Regions from separate parts of the Burkholderia thailandensis E264 genome, predicted to be linked through region 2. Evidence: predicted binding sites of a transcription regulator. Region 2 holds the regulator's gene; each other region holds the start of a gene.
The links. Region 2 encodes HrcA, which represses chaperone genes, less so after heat shock. Its sites were predicted from a motif close to TTAGCACTCNNNNNNNNNGAGTGCTAA; they were not measured.
Positions count from the first base shown of each region.

Region 1: groES (co-chaperone GroES) is a predicted target of HrcA. The motif match lies at 1,700-1,726, and genes of this name have one in related genera.
Region 3: rpoH (RNA polymerase sigma factor RpoH) is a predicted target of HrcA. The motif match lies at 4,275-4,301, and genes of this name have one in related genera.

Region 1 is NC_007651.1:1,651,554-1,657,913, forward strand. Features, by position in the region: gene BTH_RS19630 (hypothetical protein) at 1-1,014, shown strand, start outside; gene groES (co-chaperone GroES) at 1,802-2,095, shown strand; gene groL (chaperonin GroEL) at 2,143-3,783, shown strand; gene thiD (hydroxymethylpyrimidine/phosphomethylpyrimidine kinase family protein) at 4,084-4,932, opposite strand; gene BTH_RS19650 (rubredoxin) at 5,152-5,322, shown strand; gene BTH_RS19655 (hypothetical protein) at 5,502-6,360, shown strand, end outside.
Region 2 is NC_007651.1:1,459,012-1,465,371, reverse strand. Features, by position in the region: gene BTH_RS34555 (hypothetical protein) at 207-368, shown strand; gene BTH_RS18845 (RNA-binding S4 domain-containing protein) at 340-747, opposite strand; gene hemH (ferrochelatase) at 753-1,820, opposite strand; gene hrcA (heat-inducible transcriptional repressor HrcA) at 2,041-3,063, opposite strand; gene BTH_RS18830 (NAD kinase) at 3,195-4,094, shown strand; gene recN (DNA repair protein RecN) at 4,125-5,774, shown strand; gene glnE (bifunctional [glutamate--ammonia ligase]-adenylyl-L-tyrosine phosphorylase/[glutamate--ammonia-ligase] adenylyltransferase) at 6,022-6,360, opposite strand, start outside.
Region 3 is NC_007651.1:506,497-512,856, reverse strand. Features, by position in the region: gene BTH_RS14530 (GNAT family N-acetyltransferase) at 1-688, shown strand, start outside; gene BTH_RS31010 (hypothetical protein) at 982-1,215, opposite strand; gene leuA (2-isopropylmalate synthase) at 1,109-2,749, shown strand; gene BTH_RS14520 (nuclear transport factor 2 family protein) at 3,002-3,388, opposite strand; gene BTH_RS14515 (acyloxyacyl hydrolase) at 3,430-3,999, opposite strand; gene rpoH (RNA polymerase sigma factor RpoH) at 4,363-5,298, shown strand; gene cydP (cytochrome oxidase putative small subunit CydP) at 5,634-5,918, shown strand; gene BTH_RS14500 (cytochrome ubiquinol oxidase subunit I) at 5,908-6,360, shown strand, end outside.

The DNA of each region.
Region 1 (6,360 bases), 190 kb from region 2:
CCGCGTTGGCGTCATAGGCACAAGGGGCTCACGCTCGCGCTGCGAGCCATCGAGACTGCGGAGAGCAACTTCGAGGCGTCCGAAGGCTTTGTCCCTGTAGACGCAATCCGCCACACGATGGGTAGCAGACTCGCGCCGAATGGACGGGAGCTTGCGGACGAGACGCTGGAGGACATTGCTGGGTACTGGACATCCCTCCAATATCGCCAGTACCTCAAGCTCGCGCTGGAAACGCTCTTTCGTGCCACCGAATTTGTGGTCCACAATTCCGTGCTCGGGAACAGCGCGCGAGAGGTGACTGCCGTTTCGGCCGCAGTGGGCGCATACTCTTCTGCCGGGTTGCCGACCGATGTTGTACTGGCCGATGTGGCTTCGAGATTGCGCAGCAGCCTGCTCAGGGGGGAGGAGTCGCTCTATCGGAGTGGGATGCGTGTTCCTGCGCTCGACATGAAGACTCGAATGGCAGCGCTGTTGTCCGCCGGCTGGTCCATTCGGCTGGCTTCTTCAAAAGGAATCAACGCCGTCTATGCAGCGCTACAGGCAGTCGGCGCGCTCGCCTGTGAGGCTCTCGTCTACTGCGCCCTCGATGCGACGGTCTGGCAAGACCGTCAGGGGTTCCGGATGACCGTAGACGGGGACCGGCTGCCCTTGACCGAACTCGTGCAGCTCTTTGCTGACTTCTCGAACGCCTCACCGGCAGATTTCGTGGCGCAGGTTGTGCGGGATTATGTGGTCAACCTCCATTTCCGGGTCGTCCGCGAGCGAACCGAGTGGGAGCGCAATCCCCGGGACCGGTACAGGTTCATCATGGGCGACCAGGGGCTTGAGCGGAACCTGAACACGGAGCGCGACTTGATAAACATTGACATCATGTCGGACCTGTTGCACCGGGCGCTCAATCTGATGGCGCGCTCCGGCTTGCTCGAGCAACGTGGGCCTCAAGGCAACGAGAATGAATTTCGGCTGACCGAGGCAGGGCGCCTCAGGGCCAGCCAAGCCCTCGAGATGGCGTAGCATCCTCGCACTGGTGTTTCTGAGCCTCACCCGAAAGAGCTCTAGCGTCACCCAGCATCATCTCGAGAACAAGCGAGTGCGGCATCTTCTGCGCCAAGGGACTGGTATCGCGGCGATTTCTGCCATTGAAGCTCTGGTTGCTCGACTGGCCGCTACGGGTGGAAGAGAGGCGGCGCGTCAGGTGGCGGTCGGCCGCAAGCGGCCCGTACAACTACGAGGGTTGGGGAGCGGCTCCAGACTGGGGGTGTGAATGTTCGAAGAGGGGCGGTTGACTCGTTGGTAACGGCTTCACAGAGCCTGTTGCTTCAGTCACGCCTCCAGCTTCGATCAGTGCAGCGCTGCGGCTTGCAATTGCCTCGTTGGCGAGGCAGAAAATTCAAAGTGATTTGACCCCTTCGCCGGAAACTAGCTTGAGACATAAGGGGATTCCCCAGATTGGGCATGGAAGCGTGCGCGCAAGGCTGAACTGGCGCTAGTGCGTCGCGGGATCACGGTCGATGAAGGTTGCACTGGAGCCGGGGCGTCATCGTAACCTATTGTTTTTTTAGGTAAAAAATTTACTCATTGGGGCGTGCGGCGCGTTGCCGAATTCAAACTTAAGTGGATGATGTTCCAAGTTGGCTGAATCTCGACACGAATCGCGCGTGTCGGCACTTCTTGAATTTGTCAAAACCCGTCCATATAATTAGCACTCGCTGCACGAGAGTGCTAACAATTCCTGCCGGGCGGCGAGCCGCTCGGTAGTTTCCCTCAGCGTTCTTCAGTCTCAATCAAGAGAGGAGTGAATATGAACCTTCGTCCGTTGCACGATCGCGTGATCGTCAAGCGCCTGGATCAGGAAACCAAGACTGCGTCGGGCATCGTCATTCCCGATGCAGCTGCGGAAAAGCCGGATCAAGGCGAAGTCCTGGCCATCGGCCCGGGCAAGCGCGATGACAAGGGCGCTCCGATCGCACTCGACGTGAAGGTCGGCGATCGTGTTCTGTTCGGCAAGTATGCTGGCCAAACCGTCAAGGTCGACGGCCAGGAACTGCTCGTAATGCGCGAAGAAGACATCATGGCCGTGGTCAACGCTCAGTAAGCGTTCACCAACGGATCACAATCTCAGAGATTTCAAGGAGTTAGAAGATGGCAGCTAAAGACGTCGTATTCGGCGATTCCGCACGCGCGAAGATGGTCGAAGGCGTGAACATTCTCGCCAACGCTGTGAAGGTCACGCTGGGTCCGAAGGGCCGCAACGTGGTGCTCGAGCGCAGCTTCGGCGGCCCGACGGTCACCAAGGACGGTGTGTCGGTCGCGAAGGAAATCGAGCTGAAGGACAAGCTCCAGAACATGGGTGCGCAAATGGTCAAGGAAGTCGCTTCCAAGACCAGCGACAACGCAGGCGACGGCACGACGACGGCAACCGTCCTCGCGCAATCGATCGTCCGCGAAGGCATGAAGTACGTCGCATCGGGCATGAACCCGATGGACCTGAAGCGCGGCATCGACAAGGCAGTCGCAGCGGCTGTCGAAGAGCTGAAGAAGATCAGCAAGCCGTGCACGACGAACAAGGAAATCGCACAGGTCGGCTCGATCTCGGCGAACAGCGATTCGTCGATCGGCGATCGCATCGCTGAAGCGATGGACAAGGTCGGCAAGGAAGGCGTGATCACCGTCGAAGACGGCAAGTCGCTCGCCGACGAGCTCGACGTCGTCGAAGGCATGCAATTCGACCGCGGCTACCTGTCGCCGTACTTCATCAACAACCCGGACAAGCAAGTCGCCGTCCTCGAGAACCCGTTCGTGCTGCTGCACGACAAGAAGGTGTCGAACATCCGCGATCTGCTGCCGGTGCTCGAGCAAGTCGCGAAGGCTGGCCGTCCGCTGCTCATCATCGCTGAAGACGTCGAAGGCGAAGCGCTCGCGACGCTGGTCGTCAACAACATCCGCGGCATCCTGAAGACCGTTGCGGTCAAGGCGCCGGGCTTCGGCGACCGTCGCAAGGCGATGCTGGAAGACATCGCGATCCTGACGGGCGGCCAAGTCATTGCGGAAGAAACCGGCCTCACGCTCGAGAAGGCAACGCTGGCAGAACTGGGCCAGGCGAAGCGCATCGAAGTGGGCAAGGAAAACACGACGATCATCGACGGCGCTGGCGAAGCCGTGAACATCGAAGCGCGCGTCAAGCAAATCCGCACGCAGATCGAAGAAGCGACGTCGGACTACGACCGTGAAAAGCTGCAAGAGCGCGTGGCCAAGCTGGCCGGCGGTGTTGCAGTGATCAAGGTCGGCGCGGCGACCGAAGTCGAAATGAAGGAAAAGAAGGCACGTGTCGAAGACGCGCTGCACGCAACCCGCGCGGCCGTTGAAGAAGGCATCGTCCCGGGCGGCGGTGTCGCGCTGATCCGCGCACGCACCGCAATCGCTGCACTGACCGGCGTGAACGCCGACCAGAACGCCGGCATCAAGATCGTGCTGCGCGCAATGGAAGAGCCGCTGCGCCAGATCGTCACGAACGGCGGCGAAGAAGCGAGCGTCGTGGTGGCGGCAGTTGCTGCAGGCAAGGGCAACTACGGCTACAACGCGGCGACGGGCGAGTACGTCGACATGGTTGAGGCCGGCGTCGTCGATCCGACGAAGGTCACGCGCACCGCGCTGCAGAACGCGGCTTCGGTCGCAGGCCTGCTGCTGACGACGGACGCAGCCGTCGCCGAACTGCCGAAGGAAGACGCTCCGATGCCGGGCGGCATGCCGGGCGGCATGGGCGGCATGGGCATGGACATGTAATCGGCTAGACGCCGATTGCATCGAAGGACGCGCGGCGACGCGCGTTCTCCCAAACGAAAACACCCGCAGCGCTGCGGGTGTTTTCGTTTGGGGCGGCGTGGCCGAATGTCGGCGGCGCGACAGGCATGGCTCGGGCCGATGGCTCGCGGTCGAGAGTCGGATGCCGGAAGCCAGTGTGCGCCGGCGCGTAGCGAGATGCGGGAAGCCGCAACCCGCAACCCGCCGAACCGCCGTTCATCCGCCGAATTGCCGCGCGCCCCGGCGCAGGCCGAGCCGGAGCCCGGCCTGCGCATCGTCGCGTCAGTTCGTCCGCTTGGCGATCCCGGCCGGCGCGGGCGACTCGTCTTCGTTGCTGCGGGCCCAGAAGAAGCGATCCGGCAGGTAAGCGCCCATCCCGGGACGAAACGCGTCGCGCGCCGCCTGGTACAGATATTCCTGCGCTTCGCGCACCGCCTCCGGCGGTTCCTGGCCATTCGCGAGCAGCGCGGCGATCGCCGCGCCGAGGGTGTCGGTGATGCCCATCAACCGGTGCGGCGTGCGTTCCCACAAGTCCTGCCTGATCTGGCCTTCCTCGCCGTACAGGGTATTGACGAGCCGGTGGGAACCGGTCTCGGTCGCCAGAATGTACTCGCAGCCCTGGCCGAGCAGATGCGACAGCGCGGCGTCGAGGTTCGGCGCCTCGGCGTCGCCGTCGGGTTGCGCGAGTGCGATGAGCGTCGCGTGGTCGGCGACGAGAAGCGTCGTTTGCGGCGCGAGCAGGTCGGCGATCGATTCGCGCAAGTCGTCGGCGGCGAGCACGTGCTCGTCGTCGAGCGTGAAGTCCGGTGCGAGGACGAGCGGCACGCCGTCGTAGTCGGCGACCACTTCGGCGATCGCGCTCACGACTTCCGCCCGTGTCGCCGCGCCGATCTTGAACGCCGCGACGGGCATGTCCTCGAGCAGCATGCGCGCCTGAGCGGCGACGGTGTCGGGGTCTAGGCCGGTGACCTCGTCGCACGCGGCGGAGTCGCGCACCGTGTAGCCAGTCAGCACGGATACGCCGTGGCAGCCCATGCTCGCCAGAGTCATCAGGTCGGCCTGCAGGCCGGAGCCGCCCGTTGGATCGGACAGGCCGAAAGTGAGGACGATCGGAGGGGTGTTGCTGGACATGAAAATGGGGAATGAGGAAACGATGAAGCCGGTTGGCGGGGTGCACCAGCTCGGTGCGCCCGCGCAGTCAATTATGCGGCGGATTCGGCCTGCCCGAAGCGTTTTTTTATCGCGTTGCAGCGAGCAAACGCGACTAGAGGCCGATTGCTAGGCAGTCCGCCGCCGACACGGTACCATCATGGCTCTCAAATCAACGGACTTTCCTTTACGCGGCTTAAGATGGAATATAAAAGCTGGATGTGCCTGATCTGCGGCTGGATTTACGACGAAGAAGCTGGGTTGCCGGAGGAGGGCATCGCCCCAGGCACACGCTGGGAAGACGTTCCCATCAATTGGACATGCCCGGAGTGCGGCGCGCGCAAGGAAGATTTCGAGATGGTCCAGATCTGACCGTCTCGCGTCGGCGGTTCGGCATTGAGCGAACCGGCGGCGCCGGCGCGGCGGCATCGACGGGTTGAGGCGCCGCTCGCGGCGCGGCTTCGTTTCTGGTGCTGACGCTCGTGCCCATTACCTCAGAAATCGCAACGGTTCCGGTTCTCGACGCCTTGCCCAATCCGCGAGGCGGCGCAGTGCCCGCGGCCGAGGCGGCGCTGCGCGCCGCGCAACAGGCGTTCGAGCGGCGAGCCGATCCGGCCGGGTCGCTTGCCGCCGCAGCAGCGGCGCTGAGGGAGGCGGGGTGGCTCGCCGCGCAACGCTTTGTCGTCGCGTTGGCCCATGCCGCGCCAATCGCCGCGATCGAGTTGCAGCCGATCGCATTCGAGGCCGCGCTGCGGGATTTCCGCGCGGCGCTCGAGCGGCACAATTTGCGCGAGCTCGCCTGCTCGCCGCTTCTCTTCGAGCATTACTGCGCGCTGCGCGCGCAGGCTGCGAGCGACTTGCGCATGGATACGCCGCACGGCGTGCTCGCGCTTGCCGGCCGGCCGGTGCCGCCCGCGACGCTGTATGCGCTGTCGCCGCATGCGCTCGCGCATCTGCGCGCGCGCTACGAGCAAGCGCTCCTTGGGGCGCTGCGTGCGTCCGAGACGGCGACCGACAAGGCGCTCGACGGGCTCGCCGATTGCGCGGCCGAACTCGCCGGTCCGTCTCCCTATGACTTTTGGCGCCTCGCCGGCGCGTGCATGCGGGTGCTGCGCGTGCGCGGCGGCGTCGAGCTCAAGCGCTTTCTCGCACGCTGCAATCTGTTGCTCGGCGAGCAGGCGCGCGGATTGCGGATCGCGCCCGCGGCGCTCGTCGACGAGGCGCTCGCGCTTTTCTGGCGCGACTACGCGCTGTATGGCGCGGCGGCCGAGGACGTCGCCGACGTCGAACTGCTGCACGACTACGGGTTGACCGTCGCGTGGCACGTTGCGGGCACGCAGGCGTCCGAGGCCCTGTGGGAGGCCGACGCCGCGCGCGCCGAGGCGGATGCGGTGCGGGCCGCTGCGACGC
Region 2 (6,360 bases):
GCGATGCCGCGCCGCCGCTCGGCGGGCGACGGCCGGGATTCCGGCCGAAACGGCCTGTAACAACCCTTACCGACCGTTCGCTGGATCGCAACAGTGGGCTGAACTACACTTGCGACAAGCGCGTCGGGTGCCGCGTACCCCCTGTCCCGACAGCGCCCGACACCGGACCCGAGGCCCTTTCACCCGTCTTCTCGAGGGGGAGTACCGTGAAACTGACCTTCGCCATTTCGGCAGTCGCGCTGGTACTCATCGCCGGCACGACGACCATTTGCCTATCGGGCGCCGTCACCGATCGCACGACGGAATACGGCAGCGCCCGCGCGACGTTCGATCAGCTGTTCAGCTCCCATCCGAAAACCTGTCGATAATCCGGCGGTCCCGCTTCGTCGGCCGTCCGTGCAGCTCTGCCGAAGGCTCCCGGAAATGCCGGCGCCGCTCGAGTTCCGCAAGACGCTTCGCCCGCCCCGCTTCCGTCTCCGCGTAGAGCGTCTGCGCAACGCTCGCCGGCCCGCGCACGTCGCACACGCCGAGCACGTCGATTTCCCAGACGACGTGCTCGATCGTCACGTCGACCCGGTCGCCGACGCGCACGTCCTTCGCCGGCTTGACGGCCGCGCCGCCGATCTTCACCCGCCCTTTCTCGACGGCTTCGGCCGCGAGCGAGCGAGTCTTGAAAAAGCGCGCGGCCCAGAGCCACTTGTCGATGCGCAGCCGCGCGCCGGGTTCGGTCGAGATCTTGAAATTCATGGCAATCAGGTCACGGCTTCCGGCGCCGTCGCGACGCGCACCGGCCAGCCTTGCAGGTTTTCGGCGGCGATCTCGCCGAGCGCCGCGATCCACGCGTGCGACGCGTTCAGGCAAGGAATCCGGTGGAACTCCTTGCCGCCGCCATGCAGGAACTCGTCGCGCACTTCCATTCCGATCTCCTCGATCGTCTCCAGGCAGTCGGCGGTGAAGCCCGGGCAGAACACGTCCGCGCGCCGCACACCCGCCGCGCCGAGCTCCTTGAGGGTCGGCGCAGTATAAGGCTGAAGCCACTCCGCCTTGCCGAAGCGCGACTGGAACGTGACCCGGCACTCGAACGTCGTCAGGCCGAGCGCGGACATCAGGAGCGCGGCCGTCTGCTGGCATTGGTCGTGGTACGGATCGCCGAGATCGAGCGTTCGCTTGGGCACGCCGTGAAAGCTCAGCACGAGCTTGTCGCCCGAATCGAATGCCGGCCTGCCGTGCGCCGCCCAATACTGGCGAACCTGCTCGGCGAGCGCATGGATATAGGCCGGGTGATCCGCGTAGTGGCGCACGGTGCGCACCTCCGGCTGGTTGCGCATCCGGCCGAGCGCGGCGAACGCCGCGTCGAACGCGGTGGCCGTCGTCGAGGCCGAATATTGCGGATACATCGGCAGCAGCAGCACGCGCTCGGCGCCCGCGCGCTTCAGTTGCGCGAGCACGTCGGCGATGCTCGGCGTGCCGTAGCGCATCGCATAGTCGACGATCACGCGGTAGCCGTTCGCCGCGAACAGCGGCTTCAAGCTCTCGACCTGGCGCTCCGTATAGACGCGCAGCGGCGAGCCCTCGGGCAGCCAGACGGCCGCGTACTTCTTCGCGGACGCGCGGCCGCGCAGCGGCAGGATCAGCGTGCGCAGGATCACCTGCCAGACGAGTTGCGGGATCTCGACGACGCGCGGATCGGACAGGAACTGCGCAAGATAGCGGCGCACCGCGCGCGGCGTCGGCTCGTCGGGCGTGCCCAGATTGACGAGCAGCACGGCGACGCGGTGGGCGGCCGACGCGTGCGACGGCGGTTCGAGGTCAAAGCGCATGGAAAGAGCGTGCCGGGGCACCGAATCGAACGACACTCATTATAGCGGGGCGGCCGGGCGCCACCACTCGGCCGTCCGGCCAATTGCGCGGCGCCCGGCGGGCCGGCACGATGACGATGACGGATTCGAGCGGGAAACGAGCGGCAGGAGCGGCGTCGGACGCCGCAACAAGCGTGCTGAAAAGTATGACGAAATGGCGATGAACGGCGGATGGAACCGGTTACTGCTGGCTGAGCGTCAGCGACAGGAGGCGCGCGGTAATGTCGACGATCGGAATCACGCGGTTGTACGCCATCCGCGTCGGGCCGATCACGCCGAGCGTGCCGACGATCTTGCCGTTGACCTCGTACGGCGCGGTCACGACGCTCATCTCGTCGATCGGCACGAGCGTCGACTCGCCGCCGATGAAGATCTGCACGCCCTGCGCGTGACTCGACACGTCGAGCAGTTGCAGCAGGCTCGTCTTCTGGTCGAACACGTCGAACAGCTTGCGCAGGCGCGCCATGTCGGACGACAGGTCCGCCACTTCGAGCAGGTTGCGCTCGCCGGAGATCAGCACGGTCTCCTCGTCGGCGGGCTCCTCGGTGCTCGCCGTGACGGCCGCGTGCATCAGCGCCGTCATGTCGCCGCGCAACTCGTCGATTTCCCCGCGCAGCCGGCGGCGCACCTCGTCGAACGACAGGCCGGCGAAGTGCGCGTTGATGTAGTTCGACGCCTCGGTGAGCTGCGCGGGCGAGTAGTCGCGCTGCGTCGCGATCATGCGGTTCTGCACGTCGCCTTCGGGCGTCACGATGATGAGGAGAATCCGCTTGTCCGACAGGCGCAGGAACTCGATCTGCTTGAACACGTGGCTGCGGCGCGGCGTCAGCACGACACCCGCGAACTGCGACAGGTTCGACAGCACGCTCGCCGCGGCCGCGACGACCTTCTGCTGCGGCTCGCCCGCCTGCAGCGTGGTCTGCACGAGCCGCGTGACCGCGTCGGAATCGATCGGCGACTCGACCGTGAGCATCGTGTCGACGAACAGCCGGTAGCCGCGCGGCGTCGGCACGCGCCCCGCCGACGTATGCGGGCTCGACACGAGGCCGAGCTCCTCCAGGTCGGACATCACGTTGCGGATCGTCGCCGGGCTCAGCTCGAGCCCGGAATAACGAGACAACGTGCGCGATCCGACCGGCTGACCGTCGGCGATATACCGCTCGATCAACGTCTTGAGGAGGGTTCGTGCGCGTGGATCTAACATGATGGAAAATTTTAGCGCAACCGGGCGGCGCCCGCGAGCGCCGCTTGCGCGCCGCCCGTCCCGCGCCCGTTTTGCCGGCCGGCCGCCGGCGGGCGGTTCTTTTCGTCATCGAGCTATGGTGTAATGCCGGCATGAAAATCGGCCACCAATTCCATACCGTCGCGCTCGTCGGGCGCAGCAACACGCCCGGCATCGCCGAGCCGCTCGCGTCGCTCGCCGCGTGCATCGCGAAGCGCGGCTTCGAAGTCGTGTTCGAGGCGGACACCGCGCAGGCGCTCGGCAGCACCGGCTACCCGGCGCTCACGCCCGCCGAGATCGGCGCGCGCGCCGACGTCGCGGTCGTGCTGGGCGGCGACGGCACGATGCTCGGCATCGGCCGCCAGCTCGCGCCGTACAAGACGCCGCTCATCGGCATCAACCACGGCCGGCTCGGCTTCATCACCGACATCCCGGCGTCCGACATGCAGGAAGTCGTGCCGATGATGCTCGCGGGCAGCTACGAGCGCGAGGAGCGCACGCTGCTCGAGGCGCGGATCGTGCGCAACAACGAGCCGATCTACCACGCGCTCGCGTTCAACGACGTCGTCGTGAACCGCAGCGGCTTCTCCGGGATGGCCGAGCTGCGCGTGTCGGTCGACGGCCGATTCATGTACAACCAGCGCTCGGACGGCCTCATCGTCGCGACGCCGACGGGCTCGACCGCATACGCGCTGTCGTCGCAGGGGCCGATCCTGCATCCGCAGCTGCAGGGCATCGTGCTCGTGCCGATCGCGCCGCACGCGCTGTCGAACCGGCCGATCGTGCTGCCGGACGATTCGAAGATCGCGATCCAGATCATCGGCGGGCGCGACGTGAACGTGAACTTCGACATGCAGTCGTTCACCGCGCTCGAGTTGAACGACACGATCGAAGTGCGCCGCTCGAAGCACACGGTGCCGTTCCTGCACCCGGTCGGCTACAGCTATTACGCGACGCTGCGCAAGAAACTGCACTGGAACGAACACCCGTCGAACGAAGAAGACGACGAATAAATCCCGACGCCCCCCTTCCGACCGACACCCATGCTCCGCCACCTCTCGATTCGCGATTTCGTCATCGTCGCCGCACTCGACCTGGAATTCGACAGCGGCTTCACCGTTTTCTCAGGCGAAACCGGCGCCGGCAAATCGATCCTGATCGACGCGCTCGCGCTCGCGCTCGGCGAGCGCGCCGACGCGAGCGTCGTGCGCACCGGCAGCGGCCGGGCCGACATCAGCGCCGAATTCACGCCGCACGACCGCGTCGCGCGCTGGCTCGACGAGCACGCGTTCGATGCCGACGACACGGTGATGCTGCGGCGCGTCGTCGACGCGAACGGCCGCTCGCGCGCATTCATCAACGGCACGAGCGCGACGCTCGCGCAGCTGCGCGAAGTGGGCGAGATGCTCGTCGACATCCACGGCCAGCATGCGCACCAGTTACTGATGCGCGCGGACGCGCAACGCGAGCTGTTCGACACGCACGCGGGGCTCGCGGCGGACGCGGCCGCGGTCACGCGCGGCTATCGCGCATGGCGCGACGCGACGCACGCGATCGACGCCGCGCAGGCGCACGAGCGCGAGCGCCAGCTCGAACGCGAAAAGCTCGCGTGGCAGCTCGCCGAGCTCGACAAGCTCGCGCCGCAGCCGGGCGAATGGGACGAGATCAGCGCCGAGCACAAGCGGCTCACGCATTCGGCAAACCTGATCGACGGCGTGCAGGGCGCGCTCAACGCGATCTCGGAATCCGACGACGCGATGCTCACGCAGTTGGGCGCGATCGTGTCGAAGTTGAGGAGCCTCGCCGAATACGATCCCGCGCTCAACGACGCGCTCGCGTCGCTCGAACCGGCCGAGATCCAGTTGCAGGAGGCGTCGTACTCGCTGTCGCACTATGCGCAGCGTCTCGACCTCGATCCGGACCGGCTCGCGCAGGTCGAGACGCGGCTCGACGCGCTGCATTCGACCGCGCGCAAGTTCCGGCTGCCGCCCGAGACGCTGCACGGCGAGCACGAGGCGCGCCGCGCGCAGCTCGCCGAGCTCGACGCCGCCGCCGACCTGAGCGCGCTGCAGGCGATCGCCGACAGGGCGAAGGACGCGTATCTCGCCGACGCGAAGAAGCTGTCGAAGGCGCGCGCGCAGGCGGCGAAAGCGCTCGGCGCGGCGGTGACGACGGGCATGCAGGAATTGTCGATGGCGGGCGGCAGCTTCGAGGTCGCGCTCGTGCCGCTCGCCGAAGGCGGCGCGCACGGGCTCGAGCAGGTCGAGTTCCGCGTCGCGGGTCATGCGGGCGTGCCGCTGCGGCCGCTCGCGAAGGTCGCCTCGGGCGGCGAGCTCGCGCGGATCAGCCTCGCGCTCGCGGTGATCGCGAGCGCGGCGAGCCCGACGCCGACGCTCATCTTCGACGAAGTCGACACGGGCATCGGCGGCGGCGTCGCCGAGGTGGTCGGGCGGCTGCTGCATCAGCTCGGCCAGATGCGGCAGGTGCTGTGCGTGACGCACCTGCCGCAGGTCGCCGCGCGCGGCGATCATCACTTCCAGGTCGCGAAGGGCGAGGACGGCGAAGGCGGCACCGTGTCGACGGTCGTGCCGCTCGATCGCGCGAGCCGGATCGAGGAAGTCGCGCGGATGCTGGGCGGCCTCGAGATCACCGCGACGACGCGCAAGCACGCGAAGGAAATGCTGACCGCGTGACGCAGCGCGCGCCGGCCGCGACGGATTCCGCGCGGCCGCGGCGGCCGGCTCGGCCGCCCGCGCGACCTCGGGCACATCGTCGCCCGCGTCGCCCGGGCTTCCGCCGCGCGCAGACGGATCGCGCGACGAAATCGCGCGAAAACCGGCACGCGGCGGCGGCCGGCTCCCCCCGCGTCGCGAGCGTCGCGCGGCGGCCGCGTTCAGGCGCCCCGCGCGGGCCGTGCTTCGGCTTCCGCCGCGCTTGCCGCTACGCGCCGAACGCGCGCTCCCACAACGCGACCACGGCCCGCCGCTCGGCCGCGACCCGCTCGGGCTCGACGCGCGCCTTCTCCATCCCGTCGAGCCGCAGCCGGTGCTGGAGCTTCCGGTAGGTCCGGTACGCGGCGCCGACCGTCTCCGCCTCCGCCTCGCTCATCAGCCCGAAGCGCGACACCTCGCGCAGCAGCGCGATGTTGCCGGTGTTGCGGATCATCTCCGGCTGCTGCGCCGCATGCAGCAGCACCCAGTACTGGACGACGAACTCGATGTCGACCATCCCGCCGCGGTCGTGCTTCAGGTCGAACAGCTCGGTCGTGTTCGGGTGCCC
Region 3 (6,360 bases), 950 kb from region 2:
CGACACGTTCAACCTCGTGATCGGCACGTCGGGCGGCGCGCCGGACGCGGCGTCGATCGCGCGCATCGCGGCCCGCTTCAACGACGCCGGACTGCCGGCCGCCTGGTGGACGTGCAGCGAGCTCACCGACGCCGCATTCGCGCGCGCGCTCGGCGAATCCGGCTTCGTCGCGGACGAAACGAGCGTCGGCATGCTGGCCGAGCTGGACGCGCTGCCGCCCGTCGGCTATCCGCGCGGCTTCAGCGTGCGGCAGATCAATGCGCAGCATGACGTCGCGCGCTTCGGCGCGCTGATCGGCGCGCTGTTCGATCCGCCCGACGCGTTCGTCGACGCGTTCTACGCGCGCGTCGCCGCGCTCGATCTCGACGCCGCCGAGCCACTCAAGCTGTTCGTCGGCGAACTCGACGGCCACGCGGTGAGCACGACCGCGCTGTACGTCGACGCGGACACGGCGCACGTATTCGACGTCAGCACGTCGGCCGGGAAGCGCAAGCAGGGCCTCGCGTCGGCGATCATGCACTGCGCGCTCGCGCACGCGAAGGAGCGCCTCGGCGCGACGCGGGCGGCGCTGCAGGCGTCGCCGGACGGCCTGAACGTCTATCGGCGGCTCGGCTTTCGGGCGGTCTGCGAGTTCCAGGTGTATTCGAACCGCGCCGCGGTATCGCCGCGAAACGAGGACGGCCGCTAACACGCGCCGACGCCCGCCGGGCGGACGGCGGACCGCGGCCGGCGGACGCCGCGCCGCCGGTCGAATGCCCCGACGATTGACAGCCGCGGACGACTTCGCATAGAGTTGACGTCATGCGTTCCTTCCAGAACACCCTCCGAATTACCTCCGGCCGCCTAGCGCGGCCGCTATCGCTACGACTAGCGTAAAGCTGTCGTGGCGCCGCGCCGTCCCGGCGCGGTCCCTCCCCTAGCAGTTCCTCGCAGTTTCTTTCTCGCAGTTTTTTACAACCCGTAGTCGTCAGCTTTCGTTCGTCAATCCGACGGGCGAACCGCGAAGATTCCGCGCCGTCGTGCCATCGGGCATGCACGCGCGCAGGCAGCGCCCACCGGCGCGTCATGCCGTCCGTCTTCGCTCGCGACTTGACCGCCCGAGGCAAAGATGAAGCGCAACCCCGCCGAGAAATACCGACCGTTCGAACCCGTTCGCATCAACGGACGCCGATGGCCGAGCCGCACGATCGAGCGCGCGCCGATCTGGATGAGCACCGATCTGCGCGACGGCAACCAGTCGTTGATCGAGCCGATGACGATCGAGCAGAAGCTCGAATTCTTCGAGATGCTCGTCGCGATCGGCTTCAAGGAAATCGAAGTCGGTTTTCCGTCGGCGTCGCAAACCGACTTCGATTTCGTGCGCAAGCTGATCGTCGAGAAGCGCATCCCCGACGACGTGACGATCGAAGTGCTCGTGCAGTCGCGCGAAGACCTGATCGCGCACACGTTCGACGCGCTCGAAGGCGCGCCGCGCGCGATCGTCCATCTGTACAACGCGATCTGCCCGTCGTTCCGCCGGATCGTGTTCGGGATGTCGAAGGACGACGTGAAGGCGCTCGCCGTCGACGGCACGCGAATCATCAAGGAGCACGCGCAGGCGCGCCCCGGCACGCACTGGACGTTCCAGTACTCGCCCGAGACGTTCAGCATGACCGAGCTGCCGTTCGCGCGCGAAGTCTGCGACGCGGTCGCGCAGACGTGGCGGCCGACGCGCGATCACAAGATGATCGTGAACCTGCCCGCCACCGTCGAGGCCGCGACGCCGAACGTGTTCGCCGACCAGATCGAATGGATGGACCGCAACCTCGGCTACCGCGACAGCATCGTGCTGTCGGTGCACCCGCACAACGATCGCGGCACCGCGGTCGCGGCGGCCGAGCTGGCGCTGCTCGCGGGCGCGGACCGCATCGAAGGATGCCTGTTCGGCAACGGCGAGCGCACGGGCAACGTCGATCTCGTCACGCTCGCGCTGAACCTGTACACGCAAGGGATCGATCCGGGCCTCGATTTCTCCGACATCGACGCGGTGCGCCGCGTCGTCGAACGCTGCAACCGGATTCCCGTGCATCCGCGCCATCCGTACGCGGGCGATCTCGTGTTCACCGCGTTCTCCGGCTCGCATCAGGACGCGATCCGCAAGGGCCTCGCGCAGCAGCGGCCCGACGCGATCTGGGAGGTGCCGTACCTGCCGATCGACCCCGCCGACCTCGGCCGCAGCTACGACGCCGTGATCCGCGTGAACAGCCAGTCCGGCAAGGGCGGCGCGACGTACCTGCTCGAGCGCGGGATGGGCTTCTCGCCGCCGCGTCGCGTGCAGATCGAATTCAGCCACGCGGTGCAGGCGCTCGCCGACGCGTCCGGCGAGGAAGTGACGGCAGACGCCATTTGCGCGCTCTTCACGCGCGAATATCTGCAGACGATGGGCCCGGCCGCGCGCGCGGGCGCGTCGGCGAGCTGGCATGACCGCGAAGTCGCGCTCGCGCACGCCGAAGACGCGCCGAGCGCGGCGCGGCAGGCCGCGGCCGCATTCGCCGCGGCGGCGGGCGTCGCGATCGACGTCACGTCGTGCGAGGTCGAGCGCACCGCGAACGGCGACACCGTCGTGTTCGTCGGCGCGAAAGTCGGCGACGCCGCGCTGCGCCACGGCGCGGGCGTGCATCGCGATCCGGCCGCGGCCGCGACGGACGCGGTCGCGAGCGCGATCAACCGCTCGGCCTGGAGCCGCGACAAGCGGCGCGCCGCGGCCTGACGCGGCGAATTCGACGACAGACGCAAGACACACGCGCGGCGCACGCCGCCGCGCAACGGCCGGTGCGACGCGCGATCCGCGGCGCGCCGGCGAGAAACCGGGCGGCTCACGAAGCCGCGCGGCGGCAAAGGGCCCCGACGAGGGGCCGGCAAGACGGTCGGAAAAATGGCCGAAACGGCGGGCGGCGGCATACGGCCCCAGCGGGCGAAGGCGTGCTTCGTGCTGACGGTCCCGTTCGCGGCGGCGGCGGCCCTAACTTTCGGTCGCGCAGCGCGTCGCCTGCCATGCGAGGAGGCGCCAGCGGCCGCTCTCGTGCGTCTGAACCGCCGTGTACGCGATCTGGAACACGAGGCCGCCGTTGTTCGTCTCCATCTCGATCAGCGCGCGCCCCGCGACGACATAGGTGGCGTCCCCGACAGGCAGCACATCCTGCGACTGGATCTCGATCTGCCGGTAGCGGCGGCGTCCCGCGGCGATCGCATCGATGAACTGCTGCTTGGTCTCGCGCTTGCCGTTGGTGTGCACGTAGCAGACCTTGTCGGACAGCAACGCGTCGAGCGCCTCGCCGTCGCCGTCGACCATCGCCCGAAACCGGTCGCGCTCGAGCGCGCGAATCGCATCGATCCCCTTCGCCACCATTGCCATGCTCCTCGACTGCATGCGCGCGTCCGGCGCGCCGATCAGAAGTTGTATTGCACGTAGAGCTGGCTGAAATTTATACCAGGATTCGGGTCTTTGATACCCGCGTTCGATACATGCTGGAAACGCAAACCCGCTTGATACTGCTGACGATTGCCGAATTGCGCGCCGACGCCGACCATGTCGGCGAACTGGAACGACGTCGACATCGAGTAATTCTCCGATATCGTCGGATGCGACAGGAAGCGCACGCCGGCGCCCACCTCGATGAACGGCCGCACGTAGCCCGCGCTCTTGATGAACCGGATGATCGGCGTCGCGCCGACTTCCCAGATGCTGTCGTTGATCGCGCGGTCGCCCGTATAGCGCCAGTACGACAGGTGTCCTTCGGCGACGAACGCAAAATGCCAGCCGCCGATTTCCCACCAGGTCCAGCCCGGGTCCCAGGCAACGGCGATGTCGCCCTTCTTCATGTCGTGATCGGCCACGCCGCCGCCGAGCTGCAGGCCCCAACGATCCGCAAACGCACTGCCGGAAGCGCCGACTAGCGCCAGGGCCAGCGCGGTCTTCGCAATGGCCCGCCCCACCCGACCGCCGTTCTTATCGTTCATCTCGTACTCCAACTTCTCTGGTTGAATAGAGCCTCGGCGCAATCGACACGCCGAGCTCGAGCGAACAGCATCTTATGGTAAAGGACTTTTCCGATCGGCATCGTTCGACGAAATGGTTTTCTTCCGAATTGACAAGAATCAGTATCCTTTACCCGAAATGTCCGTAAAACAAGCACTTACGGAGCCGCAGCCGAAAATGGGGCGCACTGATGGCTATCGAATGCCAAAAATCGATAGCAAGATGGGAACTCCCGTGCCCCTGTTCCTTCTAAGGATTAGCACTCCAGTAGACGGAGTGCTAAGATTCATCGAGGAATCGCCCCGGCAAAGGGGCTCGTCCCTGGTTCCAAAGGAGTTTTCTACGTGAGCAACGCATTGACCCTTCCGAACACGCTGCGCCCGGCGTCCGCTAAGGCCGCATCGGCAGGCTCGCTGGCGCTCGCATCCCACTCGATGCTGCCGGGCCAGTTGGGCAACATCGACGCCTATATCCAGGCCGTCAACCGGATTCCGCTGCTGACGGCGGAGGAAGAGCGTCAATACGCGACCGAATACCGCGAGCAAAACAGTCTCGACGCCGCACGCCGGCTCGTGCTGTCGCACCTGCGGCTCGTGGTGTCGATCGCACGCAACTATCTCGGCTACGGCCTGCCGCACGGCGACCTGATCCAGGAAGGCAATATCGGCCTGATGAAGGCGGTCAAGCGTTTCGATCCCGCTCAGAACGTGCGCCTCGTGTCGTACGCGATCCACTGGATCAAGGCCGAGATTCACGAGTACATCCTGCGCAACTGGCGCATGGTCAAGGTGGCGACGACGAAGGCGCAGCGCAAGCTGTTCTTCAACCTGCGCAGCCACAAGAAGGGCACGCAGGCGTTCACGCCGGAGGAAATCGACGGCCTCGCGCAGGAACTGAACGTCAAGCGCGAGGAAGTGGCCGAGATGGAAACCCGTCTGTCGGGCGGCGACATCGCGCTCGAAGGCCAGATCGACGATGGCGAGGAGTCGTATGCGCCGATCGCGTATCTCGCCGATTCGCACAACGAGCCGACCGCGGTGCTCGCCGCGCGGCAGCGCGACATGTTGCAGACGGACGGCATCGCGCGCGCGCTCGACTCGCTCGACGCGCGCAGCCGCCGGATCATCGAAGCGCGCTGGCTGAACGTCGACGACGACGGCTCGGGCGGCTCGACGCTGCACGATCTCGCGGCCGAGTTCGGCGTGTCGGCGGAGCGCATCCGCCAAATCGAGGCAAGCGCGATGAAGAAGATGCGCACGGCGCTCGCCGCGTACGCATAACGCTCGAACGGACGGCCCGTCCGGGCCGCGCCGAGGCGAAACAGCCCGCTGTCGCAAGACAGCGGGCTTTTTTTCGCCCCGCACGGCCGCGCACACCGCTCGCATGCTTGATCAACGTTATGAAAAATTTCATCCGACGTATCGCGAATCACGCAGGTCTTGAGCAAACGCAAGGTTTCGCGATCGCTTCGCGACGGTGTGCCGCAGCGCAGCACTAAGGGTTTTTCCGGGAGGCCTCCTACAATTGGGAGGACCGGCCAGCACATGCCGCACGCATGCGAGCGAGCGACGAGGCCGGCGCCCAGTTTTGCGCCCATCGCGTTATCCCGGACATCATGGCTTTGACTTTCATCAACAAGAAGGCGTCGCCCGACGGCACGCCGCCCGCCCGTCCGGCGGGCTGGCGCGATCGGGTCGCCGCCTGGGCTCGCGGCCCCACTCTCGCGCGCGACATCTCGATCGTGCTGGCGTTCAAGCTCGTGCTGCTCGTCGCGCTCAAATACGCATTCTTCAACCATCCGCAGGCGGAGCACATGTCGTTGCCGCCTGCCGTCGTCGCCGCGCAGCTGCTGTCGACGACGCCATCCGCACCCACTCAGGGAGACCGCCATGATAAGTAGCGAAGTCGTCGATCTGTCGCGTCTGCAGTTCGGCATCACAGCGCTCTACCATTTCCTGTTTGTTCCGCTCACGCTCGGCATGTCCTGGCTGCTCGTCATCATGGAAGCCGTCTACGTGATGACGGGCAAGCAGGTCTACAAGGACATGACCCAGTTCTGGGGCAAGCTCTTCGGAATCAACTTCGCGATGGGCGTGACGACGGGCATCACGCTCGAATTCCAGTTCGGCACGAACTGGTCGTACTACTCGCACTACGTCGGCGACATCTTCGGCGTGCCGCTCGCCGTCGAGGGGCTGATGGCGTTCTTCCTGGAATCGACGTTCGTCGGCCTGTTCTTCTTCGGCTGGAACCGTCTGACGAAGGTGCAGCACTTGATCGTCACGTTCCTCGTCGCGCTCGGCTCGAACCTGTCCGCGCTGTGGATCCTCGTCGCGAACGGC